2 regions of the Streptomyces sp. MI02-7b genome follow, and region 2 is predicted to be linked to the other one. Evidence: predicted binding sites of a transcription regulator. Region 2 holds the regulator's gene; the other holds the start of a gene.
What was found. Region 2 encodes HrcA, which represses chaperone genes, less so after heat shock. Its sites were predicted from a motif close to TTNGCACTCNGNNNNNCNGAGTGCNAA; they were not measured.
Positions count from the first base shown of each region.

Region 1 (7,400 bases), on a different contig from region 2:
GCGGCGGACCGGGTCGCCGTCGGCTCCTCCGTCACCACCCATGTCGGGATGATCGCCGGGGGCCTTCCGCCGGGCGCCGAAGTCGTCCTCGCGGAAGGCGACTTCAGCTCCCTGGTCAACCCCTTCGCCTCCCGCCCCGACCTCACGCTGCGCACCGTTCCCCTGGAGGGCCTGGCCGACGCCGTACGTCCCACCACCGCGCTGGCCGCCGTCAGCGCGGTGCAGTCCGCCGACGGGCGCGTCGCCGACCTCGCCGCGGTGCGCGAGGCCGCCGACCGTCACGGGGCGCGCGTGCTGGTCGACGCGACGCAGGCGGTCGGCTGGCTGCCGCTGGCCGCGGGGGCCTTCGACTACGTGGTCTGCGGCGGCTACAAGTGGCTGCTGGCCCCGCGCGGGGTCTCCTTCCTGACCGTGCGGGAGGGTGCCGAGGACGGACTGTCGCCGCACTTCGCCGGGTGGTACGCGGCGGAGGACCCCTGGGACGACTGCTACGGGCCGGTGGCCCGGCTCGCCCGCTCCGCGCGGCGCTTCGACGTGCTGCCGCCGTTCCTGCCGTACCTGGCCGGGTCGGCCTCGCTCGGGCTGATCGAGGAGGTGGGCGTGGAAGCGATCGGCGCCCATGACACCGCGCTGGCCGAGCGCTTCCGGGAGGGGCTGCGCGAACTCGGCCACAAGGCCGTGCCGCCGGGCGCGCGGCGCTCGGCGATCGTGGCCGTCCCGGGTCTCGGGGACGCGGCGGAGCGGCTGGCCGCGGCCGGCATCCGCCTCTCGGTCCGCGCCGGCAACCTGCGGGCCGCCTTCCACCTGTACAACACCGAGGCGGACGTGGACCTGCTGCTGCGCGTGCTCGCGCGATGAGCCGGAAAACGCCTGGCCGTGCGCCGGGCGCCTGCCTACGGTCGGAGGATGGACGTGCGCTCGGTCAACGTGGGACGTCCCCGGCCGAACCCCTGGAAGGGCACCGGCGTCACCGGCATCGACAAGCGGCCCGTGACGGGCCCGGTGGCCGTGACCGCACCGGGCCCCAAGGGCACCGGCGCGGTGGGCCTGGCCGGCGACCGGGTGTACGACGTGGAACACCACGGCGGCACCGACCAGGCCGTCTACGCCTACGCGCGCGAGGACCTGGACGGCTGGGAGCGCGAGCTGGGCCGGGAGCTGCGCGACGGGATGTTCGGGGAGAACCTGACGACCCTCGGCGTGGACGTCAACGGAGCGCTGATCGGCGAGCGTTGGCGGGTCGGCGGCCCGGGAGGCGCGGTCCTGGAGGTGTCCTGCCCGCGCGTCCCCTGCGGCACCTTCCAGGGCTGGCTGAACGAGGGCGGCCGGCTCCGGACGTTCACCCGCGCCGCGCTGCCCGGCGCCTACCTGCGGGTGGCCGAGCCGGGCCGGATCCGCGCGGGCGACCCGGTGGAGATCGCCCACCGCCCGGACCACGAGGTGACCGTGGCGCTGGTCTTCCGGGCGGTCACCCTGGAACCCGGCCTGCTCCCCTCGCTGCTCGCGGCGGACGCGCTCCCGGAGGAGATCCGGACGGCGGCGCGCAGTCGCACACGGTCCCACTAGCCTGCCCCGCATGACGACTTCACTCATCACGGGAGCCACCGCGGGCCTCGGCGCCGCCTTCGCACGCCGGCTCGCGAGCGACGGCCACGCCCTCGTCCTCGTCGCACGCGACGAGCAGCGGCTGGAGGACCACGCCGCCGAACTGCGCCGCACCTACGCGGTGACCGTGGAGGTGCTGCCCGCCGACCTGTCGACGGACAAGGGCATCGAGGCGGTCGAGGCCCGGCTGGGCGACCGTGAGCGGCCGGTCGGCGTGCTCGTCAACAACGCGGGCTTCGGCAACCGCGGTGTCTTCGGCGACGTGCCGATGGCCGACGAGCTGACCATGCTCAAGGTGCACTGCGAGGCCGTGCTGCGGCTGACCGGCGCGGCGGCCGCGGCCATGAAGGAGCGCCGGCGCGGCTTCGTCGTCAACGTGGCCTCGGTGGCGGCGTTCGTGCCGCGCGGCACCTACGGCGCGAGCAAGGCGTGGGTGGTCAGCTTCACCCGGGGCGCGGCCCGCGAACTGTCCGGCAGCGGGGTGCGGCTGATGGCACTGTGCCCCGGCTTCGTGCGCACCGAGTTCCACGAGCGGGCCGGCATCGACACCGGCAGCATCCCCGGCTGGGCGTGGCTGGACGCCGACAAGGTGGTCGCCGCGGCCATCCGCGACCTGGCCCGCGGCCGCACGCTCAGCGTGCCCGACCCGCGCTACAAGGCCGCGGCGCTCGCCGCCAAACTCGCCCCGAGCGGGGCCTTCGGCGCGGTCTCGGCGTCGGCCGGCCGCCGCTTCGGTCCCGTCTACCCCCGGGACTGACGGGCCGGCGCGGGGCGGAGAGCCCGCGGCCGGCGGAGGAAAGGCCGAAGGCCCCCGTTCCCGGTGCGGGAGCGGGGGCCTTCGGGCGCACTCAGTGGGAGTGGCCGTGACCGTGGCCGTGACCGGCCTCGGCGGGCTCCTCCTCCTTCTTCTCCACCACGAGGGTCTCGGTGGTCAGAAGCAGGGAGGCGATGGAGGCGGCGTTCTCCAGGGCGGAGCGGGTGACCTTGACCGGGTCGATGACGCCGGCCTTCACCAGGTCGCCGTACTCGCCGGTCGCGGCGTTGAAGCCGTGGCCCTTCTCCAGCTCGGCGACCTTGGAGGTGATGACGTAGCCCTCCAGGCCGGCGTTCTCGGCGATCCAGCGCAGCGGCTCGACCGCGGCGCGGCGGACGACCGCGACACCGGTGGCCTCGTCGCCGGACTTGCCGAGGTTGTCCTCCAGCACCTTGACGGCGTGGACGAGCGCGGAGCCACCACCGGAGACGATGCCCTCCTCGACCGCGGCGCGGGTCGCGGAGATGGCGTCCTCCAGACGGTGCTTCTTCTCCTTGAGCTCGACCTCAGTGGCCGCGCCGACACGGATGACGCACACGCCGCCGGCCAGCTTGGCGAGGCGCTCCTGGAGCTTCTCGCGGTCCCAGTCGGAGTCCGTGGTGGTGATCTCGGCCTTGATCTGGTTGATCCGGCCCTCGATCTCCGAGGAGTCGCCCGAGCCGTCGACGACGGTGGTCTCGTCCTTGGTGACGGTCACGCGGCGGGCGTTGCCGAGCACGTCCAGGCCGACCTGGTCGAGCTTGAGGCCGACCTCCTCGGCCACGACGGTCGCGCCGGTGAGGGCGGCGATGTCGCCCAGCATGGCCTTGCGGCGGTCACCGAAGCCGGGGGCCTTGACCGCGACCGCGTTGAAGGTGCCGCGGATCTTGTTGACCACCAGGGTGGACAGGGCCTCGCCCTCGACGTCCTCGGCGATGATCAGCAGCGGCTTGGAGGCGCCCGCCTGCAGCACCTTCTCCAGCAGCGGGAGCAGGTCCTGGATGGAGGAGATCTTGCCCTGGGTGATGAGGATGTACGGGTCCTCCAGGACGGCTTCCTGGCGCTCCGGGTCCGTCACGAAGTACGGCGACAGGTAGCCCTTGTCGAAGGCCATGCCCTCGGTGAAGTCCAGCTCCAGACCGAAGGTGTTGGACTCCTCGACGGTGATGACACCGTCCTTGCCGACCTTGTCGATCGCCTCGGCGATCAGCTCGCCGACCTGCTTGTCCTGGGCGGACAGCGCGGCGACGGCGGCGACGTCGTCCTTGCCCTCGATCGGGCGGGCCGACGCGAGCAGCTCGTCCGAGACGGCCTTGACGGCGGCGTCGATGCCCTTCTTCAGGGAGGCGGGGGACGCGCCGGCGGCGACGTTGCGCAGGCCCTCGCGGACCAGCGCCTGGGCGAGCACGGTGGCGGTGGTGGTGCCGTCACCCGCGATGTCGTTGGTCTTGGTCGCCACCTCCTTCACCAGCTGCGCGCCGAGGTTCTCGTACGGGTCGTCGATCTCGACCTCACGGGCGATGGTCACGCCGTCGTTGGTGATGGTCGGGGCGCCGAACTTCTTGTCGATGACGACGTTGCGGCCCTTGGGGCCGATCGTCACCTTCACGGTGTCGGCGAGCTTGTTGACTCCACGCTCAAGGGCGCGACGGGCGTCCTCGTCGAACTTCAGGATCTTGGCCATACCGGCGGAATTCCTCGTCTTTGGGTTCTCGTCAAAGACCGCGCCCCGGGCCCCCGGTCCGTGCGAGGACTCGGTGTGCCCGGGGCGTGGTCACGGCATTTCTCGGTTACGAGCGGCGCCGAATTTACTTCTCGACGATCGCGAGGACGTCGCGAGCCGAGAGGACGAGGTACTCCTCGCCGCTGTACTTGACCTCGGTGCCGCCGTACTTGCTGTACAGCACGATGTCGCCGACCTTGACGTCGAGCGGGATGCGGTTGCCGTCCTCGAAGCGACCCGGACCGACGGCCAGGACGACGCCCTCCTGGGGCTTCTCCTTGGCGGTGTCCGGGATGACCAGGCCGGAGGCGGTGGTCTGCTCGGCATCCAGCGGCTGGACCACAATGCGGTCCTCGAGCGGCTTGATGGCAACCTTGGTGCTGGCGGTCGTCACGATCCGACCTCCCCCTTCAAAGGGCTCACGGGAGTGTCTGTCTGGGGTGGCGACCTGGTAGGCCCGTCGTCGCGGGTGCCGGACCTGCCCGTCGCTTTGTTGTTGGCACTCGGCATGGCTGAGTGCCAGGTCCGAGATTATGACGCGCTTAGCACTCGGTCAAGCGGAGTGCCAATGCCACGCCGGACGCGCCGTGCCGAGGGCGCCCAGAGCGGCCAGTGTGAAGCCGTCCCGCAGCTCGCCGGCGCGGACCGCCGCGGCGATCTCGGCCCGGCTCCACCAGCGTGCGCCCTCGACCTCGCCGTCCCCCGCGGCGCCGGGGACCAGGACGGCGTCCGCGGGGACGGCGACCTCCACGACGGCGACCTCGTTCTCCAGCATCCCGGAATCCACGTCCATGCGGGCCAGGACGGTCGCGGAGGTGCCCACCAGACCGGTCTCCTCGGCGAGTTCGCGCAGCGCGTCGGCGGCCGGGTCGGTCTCGCCGAAGCCGCGCGGCAGCTCCCAGGCCCAGCGGCCCACCGCCGGGCGCCACTGCCGGACCATCAGCACGTCCTGGCCGCGCAGCGCGAGCACCACGACCCCGGTGCGTCCGCCGCCGACCCGTACGCGGTGCACTTCCATCTCCGCGCCGGAGGCCGCCCGGTAGCTGTCGAGGTGGACCTCGCACCACCGGCCGCCCTGCGCGTCGCGGTACGCCGTACGGGTCCCGGTACGCGTCGCCTCGTGGTCCATCAGGCCGTCCTCCCCCGGGCTCCGGGCAGCTCGATCACGTCGTACCGCCCGCGGTAGCCCCGCAGGCGCGGCAGCCCGGCGGTCACGGCCGCCACGAGCACGGGGGCGAGCACCCCGGCCGCACCGGAGGCGAACACCCCGAGGACGTCCTGGCCGAGCACGCCCGCGGCCAGGCTCAGCCCGCCGCCGGCGACCGCCTCGGCCCCCACGCCGCGCACCGCCCGCCCGATCCGCTGGATGCGGGTCACCGGCACCTCCGCCCCACGACCCCGCGGCGGCTCCTTCGTGCGCCCGCCCAGCAGGTCTCCGACCTCCTGGAGGGCGGTGATGTCGTGGTGCTCCCACCAGGCCCGCAGCGCGTCCGCGGCGTCGTCGGTGAAGCGCTGCCACTGCGCCGGGGTCATCAGGCCGAACCGCAGCTCGAACCGGGTCGGGAAGGACACCAGCGGTGTGCGGGCGGCGAGTTCGGCGACCTGTCCGCGGTCCACGCCGTGCCGGGCGGCGGGCAGGCCGAGGGAGCATCCCTCGCCGGCCGCGATGGCCCGGTAGTACGTCGCGTCGAACGCCTCGCGCAGCGTCGCGGCGTCCGCCCGCACGGCCGGGTCGGCGGAGTGCAGGAGAGGGTCCAGGCGCGCGTACAGGCGGCTGCGGCTCGGCATGCCGCCCGCGTCCAGGGCGCCGCCGGTCCACTCGGCCAGCACCGCGCGCGCCTCGTCGCTGCCCAGGTCCCCGGCGCGCGGCGGGGGCTGCACGGCGTACGCCGTCGCGTAGTCGGCCGGGACCAGGGGGCTGACCTCCACCTGGCCCCGAGCGGCCGCCTCCAGCCAGTCGCCCCACCGCGCGACCACCCGGTGCCGCAGCGCGGTACCCAGGACCCCGGTGGCGGCCAGCAGCCGGTCGGCGGCGGCCACCGGCCCGGCGTCGGCGAGCAGCGCGGCCGCGGCGGAGGGGTCCGCGCGGGAACCCAGCTCCCGTTGCAGCCGCAGGCACTGCTCCTCGGACAGCGGCAGCGAGGAGAACAGGAAACCCGTCGACAGCAGGGCGACCAGCTGGCCGGGCAGGTCCGCGTCACGGGCGTTCACCCGGATCGGCAGCATCGCCCCGCCGCCCACCGCGCGAAGCGCCAGTTCGTCCATCAGCTCGCGCGGCCGCAGCACGTGGAAGGCGGCGCCGTCGAGCAGTTGCGCGTACACCAGGAACAGCGAGCCGCCCTGGACGACCTCCCAGCGCAGCCGCCCGAGCAGTTCGGCCCGCCCCTGCGCGTCCAGCCGCTCGGCCGGCACGGCCCCGCCGCCGGGCGCGTACGCGCCGAGCGTGGCCCGCTGCCGGACGCTGTCCCATGCCGTGCTCAGCACGGCCGCCGCTGCCATCCGTCCGCCCCCTCGCCGCCGGTCGGGGCCCAGTCCAGCAGACACCGGTGGCGCGGGACAATGGACGGCGTGGATCTCGACGCGTTCTCCGCCCTGCTGACCGACGAGGGGCAGCGGCTGCTGGCCTGCCTCCGCGACTACGACCCCGCGGACGAGATCGCCACCGCGACCCGGCTGCGGCGCGAGCACGACGCGGCGCTGGTCTCGGCGGCGCTCACCCAGGCGCGGCTGCGGCAGCGGGCGGAGGCGAAGTTCGGCGCGGACGCGTACGCGATGTACTTCACCCCCAACGGCGTGGAGCAGTCGACGCGGGCGTCGGTGGCGCGGCACCGGGCGGAGCGGTTCGCGGCCCTCGGCGTGCGGAGGCTGGCCGACCTGTGCTGCGGGATCGGCGGCGACGCGATCCCGCTGGCGCGGGCCGGGGTGCACGTGCTCGCGGTCGACCGCGACCCCCTGACCTGCGCGGTGGCGCGGGCCAACGCGCGGGCGCTGGGGCTCGCGGAACGCATCGACGTGCGCTGCGCCGACGTCACGGAGGTGGGGACGGACGGCTGCGACGCGGTCTTCGTCGACCCGGCCCGGCGCGGGGGACGCGGCAGGATCTTCGACCCCGAGGCGTACTCCCCGCCGCTGTCATGGGCCGTGACGGCGGCCCGCGGGGCACCGCTGGCGGCGCTGAAGGTCGCGCCCGGCATCCCGCACGAGGCGGTGCCGCAGGACGCGGAGGCGGAGTGGGTCTCCGACCACGGCGACGTGAAGGAGGCCGTGCTCTGGTTCGGC
Region 1 covers NZ_JARAWX010000003.1:174,558-181,957, reverse strand. The annotation lists gene PV364_RS05550 (aminotransferase class V-fold PLP-dependent enzyme) at 1-858, shown strand, start outside; gene PV364_RS05545 (MOSC domain-containing protein) at 907-1,566, shown strand; gene PV364_RS05540 (SDR family oxidoreductase) at 1,577-2,362, shown strand; gene groL (chaperonin GroEL) at 2,454-4,082, opposite strand; gene groES (co-chaperone GroES) at 4,207-4,515, opposite strand; gene PV364_RS05525 (NUDIX hydrolase) at 4,675-5,250, opposite strand; gene PV364_RS05520 (hypothetical protein) at 5,250-6,620, opposite strand; gene PV364_RS05515 (THUMP-like domain-containing protein) at 6,681-7,400, shown strand, end outside.
Region 1: the regulator HrcA is predicted to act here: its motif matches at 4,618-4,644, upstream of groES (co-chaperone GroES).

Region 2 (7,400 bases):
GCCGCGAGAACAGACCCTGCTGGCCCGGCTGGAACTGGCCGAGCGGCCGCTCCTCGCCGCGCAGCTTCGCCAGGCGCCGCAGGAGTTCCTCCTGGTCCGGGTCGAGCTTGCCCGGGGTCTGCACCTCGACGTGCACGACCAGGTCACCCCGGCCGCCGCCGCGCAGATGCGTGATGCCGCGCTGGTGCAGCGGGATCGACTGGCCGGACTGCGTGCCCGGCCGGATGTCGATCTCCTCCAGGCCGTCCAGGGTCTCCAGCGGCACCTTGGTGCCCAGCGCCGCCGCCGTCATCGGGATGGTGACGGTGCAGTGCAGGTCGTCGCCGCGCCGCTGGAACTGCGCGTGCGGCAGCTCGCGGATCTCCACGTAGAGGTCGCCGGCGGGCCCGCCGCCGGGGCCGACCTCGCCCTCGCCCGCGAGCTGGATGCGGGTGCCGTTGTCGACACCGGCGGGGATCTTCACCGTCAGCGTGCGCCGCGAGCGGACCCGGCCGTCGCCCGCGCACTCCGGGCACGGGTTCGGCACGACGGTGCCGAAGCCCTGGCACTGGGGGCAGGGCCGGGAGGTCATGACCTGGCCCAGGAAGGACCGGGTGACCTGGGAGACCTCACCGCGGCCGCGGCACATGTCGCAGGTCTGCGCCGAGGTGCCGGGGGCGGCGCCCTCGCCGTGGCAGGTGTTGCAGACGATCGCCGTGTCGACCTGGATGTCCTTGGTCGTGCCGAAGGCGGCCTCGTCGAGCTCGATCTCCAGCCGGATCATCGCGTCCTGGCCGCGCCGGGTGCGCGAGCGCGGACCGCGCTGGGACGCCGTGCCGAAGAAGGCGTCCATGATGTCGCTGAAGTTGCCGAAGCCCTGGCCGAAGCCCGCGCCCGCGCCGGCACCGCCGCCGTTGGCGGACAGCGGGTCGCCGCCGAGGTCGTAGACCTGCTTCTTCTGCGGGTCCGACAGCACCTCGTAAGCGGCGTTGATCTCCTTGAACCGCTCCTGGGTCTTCGGGTCCGGATTGACGTCCGGGTGCAGCTCGCGCGCGAGACGGCGGAAGGCCTTCTTGATCTCGTCCGGACTCGCGTCGCGGCGCACGCCGAGCACGGCGTAGTAGTCGGTGGCCACTACGACTCCGCCAGGATCTGTCCGACGTAACGTGCCACTGCGCGTACCGCTCCCATCGTTCCGGGGTAGTCCATGCGGGTCGGGCCGACCACGCCAAGTTTCGCGACCGCCTCGTCGCCCGAACCGTAGCCGACGGAGACGACCGATGTGGAGTTCAGGCCCTCGTGGAAATTCTCGTGACCGATTCGCACGGTCACGCCCGAATCCCCGGCCTCGCCCAGCAGCTTGAGGAGCACGACCTGCTCCTCCAGCGCCTCCAGCACCGGGCGGATCGTGAGGGGGAAATCATGGCCGAAACGGGTCAGGTTGGCGGTGCCGCCCAGCATGATCCGTTCCTCGGTCTCCTCGACCAGGGTCTCCAGCAGCGTCGCCAGCACGACCTGCACCGACGGCCGGTCGTCCGGCTCGAAGCCGTCCGCGAGGTCCTGCACCAGCTGCGGGACGTCGGCGAAGCGCCGTCCCACCACCCGGCTGTTGAGCCGGGCCCGCAGATCGGCCAGCACGGTCTCGCCCACCGGCGCGGGCGCGTCGACCAGCCGCTGCTCCACCCGGCCGGTGTCCGTGATCAGCACCAGCATCAGCCGGGCCGGCGCCAGGGCCAGCAGTTCGACGTGCCGCACGGTCGAGCGGGTCAGCGACGGGTACTGGACGACGGCGACCTGCCGGGTCAGCTGCGCCAGCAGCCGCACGGTGCGGGCCACCACGTCGTCGAGGTCCACGGCGCCGTCCAGGAAGTTCTGGATGGCCCGGCGCTCCGCGCCCGACAGCGGCTTGACGTTCGTGAGCCGGTCGACGAAGAGCCGGTAGCCCTTGTCGGTCGGCACCCGGCCGGCGCTGGTGTGGGGCTGCTGGATGTAGCCCTCCTCCTCCAGCACGGCCATGTCGTTGCGCACCGTGGCCGGGGACACCCCCAGCCGGTGGCGCTCGGTGAGCGCCTTGGAGCCGACCGGTTCCTCGGTGCCCACGTAGTCCTGGACAATGGCACGCAGCACATCGAGTCGTCGTTCGCTCAGCATTGCGGCGTCCACCTCCAGTCGTCCGGTCACCGGTGCGTCGGTCGTTCTCCGTGCCCTGGCACTCCCGACAAGTGAGTGCCAGCTTTCCCCAAGTCAGTGTACGGCGGGGAGGCAAGACCTCGGCAAGGGCGGTCCGCACCCGGACCCCCTCGACCGGCCACCGTAGCGCGCGCGGCCCACCCCGGCGGGGATACCGTCGCGGTGTGGAGACGACACCGACGGCGCCGGAGCCCTTCGCCGGCTGGGAGCACCTGGCACCCGGCGTGGCCCGCTGCCGGATGCCGTTCCTCGACGTCACCATCGGGGTCGTCGTCGGCGCCGAGGGCGTCCTGCTGGTGGACACCGGCTCCTCGGTCGCCGAGGGGGCCGAGCTGGGCCGCCGGGTCCGTGAGCTGACCGGGCGCGACGTGACGCACATCGCACTGACCCACGGTCACTTCGACCACGTCTTCGGCACGGCCGCCTTCCCCGGCGCCCAGGTCTTCGGCGAGATGACACTCGGCGCCCACCTCGGCCGCGAGCGCTTCACGCTGCGCCTGGACGCGATCGAGCACGGCGCCGGCGAGGAGGCCGCGACGCTGGCCGCGGAGGTCCTGGTGCCGCCCGGTCACCTCGTGGACGGCCGCTGGGCACTGGACCTCGGCGGCGACCGCGAGGTCCTGCTGGTCCACCCCGGTGAGGGACACACCACGCACGACCTGGTGGTGGTCGTGCCCGGGACGCCCGCCGTGGTCTTCTGCGGCGACCTCGTCGAGGAGTCCGGCGAGCCGCAGGCCGGCCCGGACGCCGCCCCGGGCGCGTGGCCGGGCACCCTGGACCGGCTGCTGGAGCTGGGCGGCGAGAGCGCGCTCTACGTCCCCGGACACGGAGCCGTGGTCGACGCGCGCTTCGTCCGCGCCCAACGGGACGCGCTGGCGGCCCGGTTCGGATCCGCTTGAGCGGCGGTCCGTCCGGATACGATCCCTGGCATGCGCAGCCGGAACTACGACGCCGATCTCACCCCGCCCTGGAAGCGGCCGTCCGTGCCCGCGCCCGAGGTCGCGGCCGAACGGGACCTGGTGGTGGAGGAGGTCTCCACCGGCTTCTGCGGGGCGGTGATCCGCTGCGAGAAGACCGCCGAGGGGCCGACCGTCACGCTGGAGGACCGCTTCGGCAGGCACCGGGTCTTCCCCCTCGTGCCGCGCGGCTTCCTCCTGGAGGGCAAGGTCGTCACCCTGGTGCGGCCCACCGCCGCCGCCCCCTCCGGCCCCCGGCTGACCGCCTCGGGCTCCCTCGCCGTCCCCGGCGCACGGGCCCGGGTCGCCCGCGCCGGGCGCATCTACGTCGAGGGACGCCACGACGCGGAGCTCGTCGAGCGGGTCTGGGGCGACGACCTGCGGGTCGAGGGCATCGTCGTGGAGTACCTGGAGGGCGTCGACGACCTGCCCGCCATCGTCTCCGCCTTCGCCCCCGGACCCGGCGCACGGCTCGGCGTGCTCGTCGACCACCTCGTACCGGGCTCCAAGGAGTCCCGGATCGCCGCCTCGGTCACCGGCGACCACGTGCTGGTCGCCGGCCACCCCTACATCGACGTCTGGGAGGCCGTGAAGCCCTCCTCCGTCGGCATCCCCGCCTGGCCGGCGGTGCCGCGCGGCCAGGACTGGAAGACCGGGGTGTGCCGCGCGCTCGGCTGGCCGGAGAACACCGGAGCCGCCTGGCAGCACATCCTGGGCTCGGTCCGTTCCTACAAGGACCTCCAGCCGGAACTGCTGGGCCGCGTGGAGGAGCTGATCGACTTCGTCACGGCCCCGGGCGCCTGATCAGTCGACCAGGTCCCTGACCACCGCGTCCGCGAGCAGCCGCCCGCGCAGCGTGAGCACCGCCCGCCCGGTTTCGTACGCGCCCGGCTCCAGCAGCCCGTCGGCCACCGCGCGCCCGGCGGCCGCCGCCCCGGCCGGGGCCAGGATGTCCAGCGGGCAGCCGTCCGCGAGCCGCAGCTCCAGCAGGATGCGCTCCACCCGGCGGTCCTCCGCGGCCAGCACCTCGCGGCCCGCGCCGGGACTGCGCCCCTCCGCGAGCGCCGCCGCGTACGCCGCGGGGTGCTTCACGTTCCACCAGCGCACGCCGCCCACGTGGGCGTGCGCGCCCGGTCCGGCGCCCCACCAGTCGGCGCCCGTCCAGTACAGCTCGTTGTGGCGGCACCGGGCCGACGTCGAGGTCGCCCAGTTCGACACCTCGTACCAGTCGAAACCGGCTTCCGACAGACGCTCCTCGGCGATCAGGTAGCGGTCCGCGTGGACGTCGTCGTCGGTCATCGGCACCTCGCCCCGCCGGATCCGGCGGGCCAGCTGCGTGCCCTCCTCCACGATCAGCGCGTACGCCGACACATGGTCCGGGCCCGCGTCGATCGCCGCGTCCAGGGACGCCCGCCAGTCGTCGTCCGACTCCCCCGGTGTGCCGTAGATCAGGTCCAGGTTCACATGCTCGAAGCCGGCTGCCCGCGCCTCCGCCACGCAGGCCTCCGGCCGGCCCGGCGTGTGCCTGCGGTCCAGCACCTGCAGCACGTGCTGCCGGGCGCTCTGCATCCCGAACGACATCCGGTTGAAGCCCCCGGCCCGCAGCTCCGCCAGGTACGCGGGGTCCACCGACTCCGGATTCGCCTCCGTCGTGACCTCGGCCCCCTCCGCCAGGCCGAACTCGTCCCGGATGGCGCCCAGCATGCGGGTCAGGTCCGCCGCCGGCAGCAGCGTCGGCGTGCCGCCGCCGACGAACACCGTCTCGACGCGGCGGGCGTCGTCGCCCAGCACCTTGCGGGCGAGCCGGATCTCGTCGATCAGCGTGTCCGCGTAGTTCTCGCGGGAGGCGAGCACGCCGCCGGTGCCGCGCAGCTCGGCGGCGGTGTAGGTGTTGAAGTCGCAGTAGCCGCAGCGGGTGGCGCAGTACGGGACGTGCAGGTAGAACCCGAGCGGGCGGTTCTCCGCCCCGGCGAGGGCTGCCGGGGGCAGCGCACCGTTCTGGGGCATGGGCTCGCCGTCGGGCAGTACGGATGGCATGCCCCCATTGTGCCGGGGTTTTTTCCCTGCCCGCCCTCCCGGGTGCCCTGTGAAGTCAGGGCACCCCGGCGCGCGTGGTTCTTGGCCCGGGTTCGGGGCCTCCGGGGCTGACCATTCTGGACAGCACATTTACGTGCGTTTCCAGCACCTACTCATCCCATCCCGACCCGGATACCGCACACAAATATGCTCCACAGTCCGGAACACCCAGCCGTCACCGCCAACGCACACCGCGCCGGCCGCCACGTCGCGCCCACAGCGGGTCCCCCGGCCGAATGTTGGGGCAGGCACTGGCGGGCCGATGGGGGCGGCATCCAGGCAACCGCAGTCACCACGGTCCGCCTCCACACCCCCACTGGGGATCAGGCGCATGACGAAACGGAGGGGGCGGGGTCGTAGGGGTGGGCGTTCTGGACTGTGGAGCATATTTGGGTGCACAACCCGGGGTGATCAGTTGAGAGCGCCCGAGGCACCGAAATGTGCTGTCCAGAATGCCCAGCCCCGGAGGCCCCGACCCCGGCACCCCACGAAACGCGCGCCGGGGCGCCCTGACTTCACAGGGCACACGGGCGGGAGGGCGGGGAAAAACCAGACGGCAACCACGACGGCGCCGCACACAGCTACTGGGCCCGCAGGACGAGCAGCGCCAGATCATCGTCCGGCGGAGCCGGATCGTACCCGTGCACCGCCCTGCGAATCCGCTCCGCGACCCCCGCCGCCCCCAACCCCACGCACCCCGCGAGCACCACCGCGAGCCCGTCGTCGTCGTCGAACTGCCGGTTGCCGCTGCGCCGCTCAGTGACGCCGTCGGTGACGCACAGGAGCGTGTCCCCGGGCGCGAGGTGGAACGATTCGCTGCGGTAGTGGGCGTCGTCCGTGATGCCCAGCAGTATCTGCGGGGCGGCCGCTGCGCGGACCGTGCCCGCGCCGTTCAGGACGAGCGGCAGCGGGTGGCCGGCGCTGGCCAGGGTGCACAGGACACCGCCGTCGCCGCCGGGCACGATCTCGCCGTAGAGCAGCGACAGGAAGCGCGGGCCGGTCTCCCAGCCGGGGCCGAGGCCGTCGCCGAGAGTCGCCGCGGCTGCCTCGTCCGCGAGGGCGCGGTTGAGGCGGTCGAGGACCTCGGCGACGCCGTGGCCCTCCCGGGCGAGGAGCCGCATCACGGGCCGGGCCAGCCCGGTGACGGCGGCCGCCTCGGGACCGTTGCCCTGGACGTCGCCGAGCGCGAAGCACCAGCGGCCGCCGCCTGCCGGGAAGATGTCGTAGAAGTCGCCGCCGACGACGTCGGCGCGCGTGGGCTCGTAGACGACGGCCGTTTCCACGCCGGGGACGGTGCCGAGCCCGGCGGGCAGCAGCCCGCGCTGCAGGACGCGGCTGATCATGGCCTGCCGGGCGTACTGCCGGGCCGTGCCGACCGCGAGGGCCACGCGGCGGGCGAAGTCCTCGATGAGCCCGATGACCTCGTCGGGCATGCGCATCAGCCCGGTCCTGCCGAGCAGCAGCGTGCCGTGGCAGCGGCCGCCGGCGACGAGCGGGCAGGCGAGGGCGGCGCCCATGGCGTCGGTCCCGTCGGCGGTGGCGGGCCAGGGCCAGGGGACGGCGCCGGAGCGGCCGTGGGGCGGCGGCGGGGGCGGGTCCTTCTCAAGGACCAGGCGCAGCCCGTCGATGCGGCTCTCGGCGGCATGCCAGACGCGGGCGAGCCGCGGTTCGGTCGTCCCGGGGCCGTCGGCGCCGAGCCAGACCGCGCACCAGTCGGCGAGCCGGGGCACCAGCAGCTGTCCGGCCAGCGCGGCCACCATGTCCTCGTCGAGCTGCCCGGCGAGCAGGTCGGACGCCTCGGCGAGGAAGGACAGCGAGCCGCGGCTGATCCAGTCGCCGTCGGACCGGCGGGCGGCCTGGCGCGGCAGCGGCGCCAGGATCTCGGCGGCGCGCAGCCCGCCCGTCAGGGTGCGGTCGCCGTCCGTGGCCGGGGCGTGGTCCTCGGGGTCGTGCGCGGCGGCGAGCCGGCACCAGATGGTCTTGAGGTCGCGCCGGTAGGTGATACCCCACGCCTCGGAAAGCGCCGCGACAAGTTGGAGACCGCGGCCGCCGTCGCGGCCCTCCCGTTCCAGTTCGGCCCGGTCGCGCACGACGCGCGCGGGGTGGTGGTCGGACACCTCCACCACGAGGCCGTCCTGTTCGAGCCGGCAGAGCAGTTCGACGGTGGTCCCCGCGTGGATGACGGCGTTGGTGACGAGT
Region 2 covers NZ_JARAWX010000029.1:47,406-54,805, forward strand. The annotation lists gene dnaJ (molecular chaperone DnaJ) at 1-1,114, opposite strand, end outside; gene hrcA (heat-inducible transcriptional repressor HrcA) at 1,114-2,130, opposite strand; gene PV364_RS34410 (MBL fold metallo-hydrolase) at 2,409-3,068, shown strand; gene PV364_RS34415 (DUF3097 domain-containing protein) at 3,099-3,929, shown strand; gene hemW (radical SAM family heme chaperone HemW) at 3,930-5,162, opposite strand; gene PV364_RS34425 (ATP-binding SpoIIE family protein phosphatase) at 5,783-7,400, opposite strand, start outside.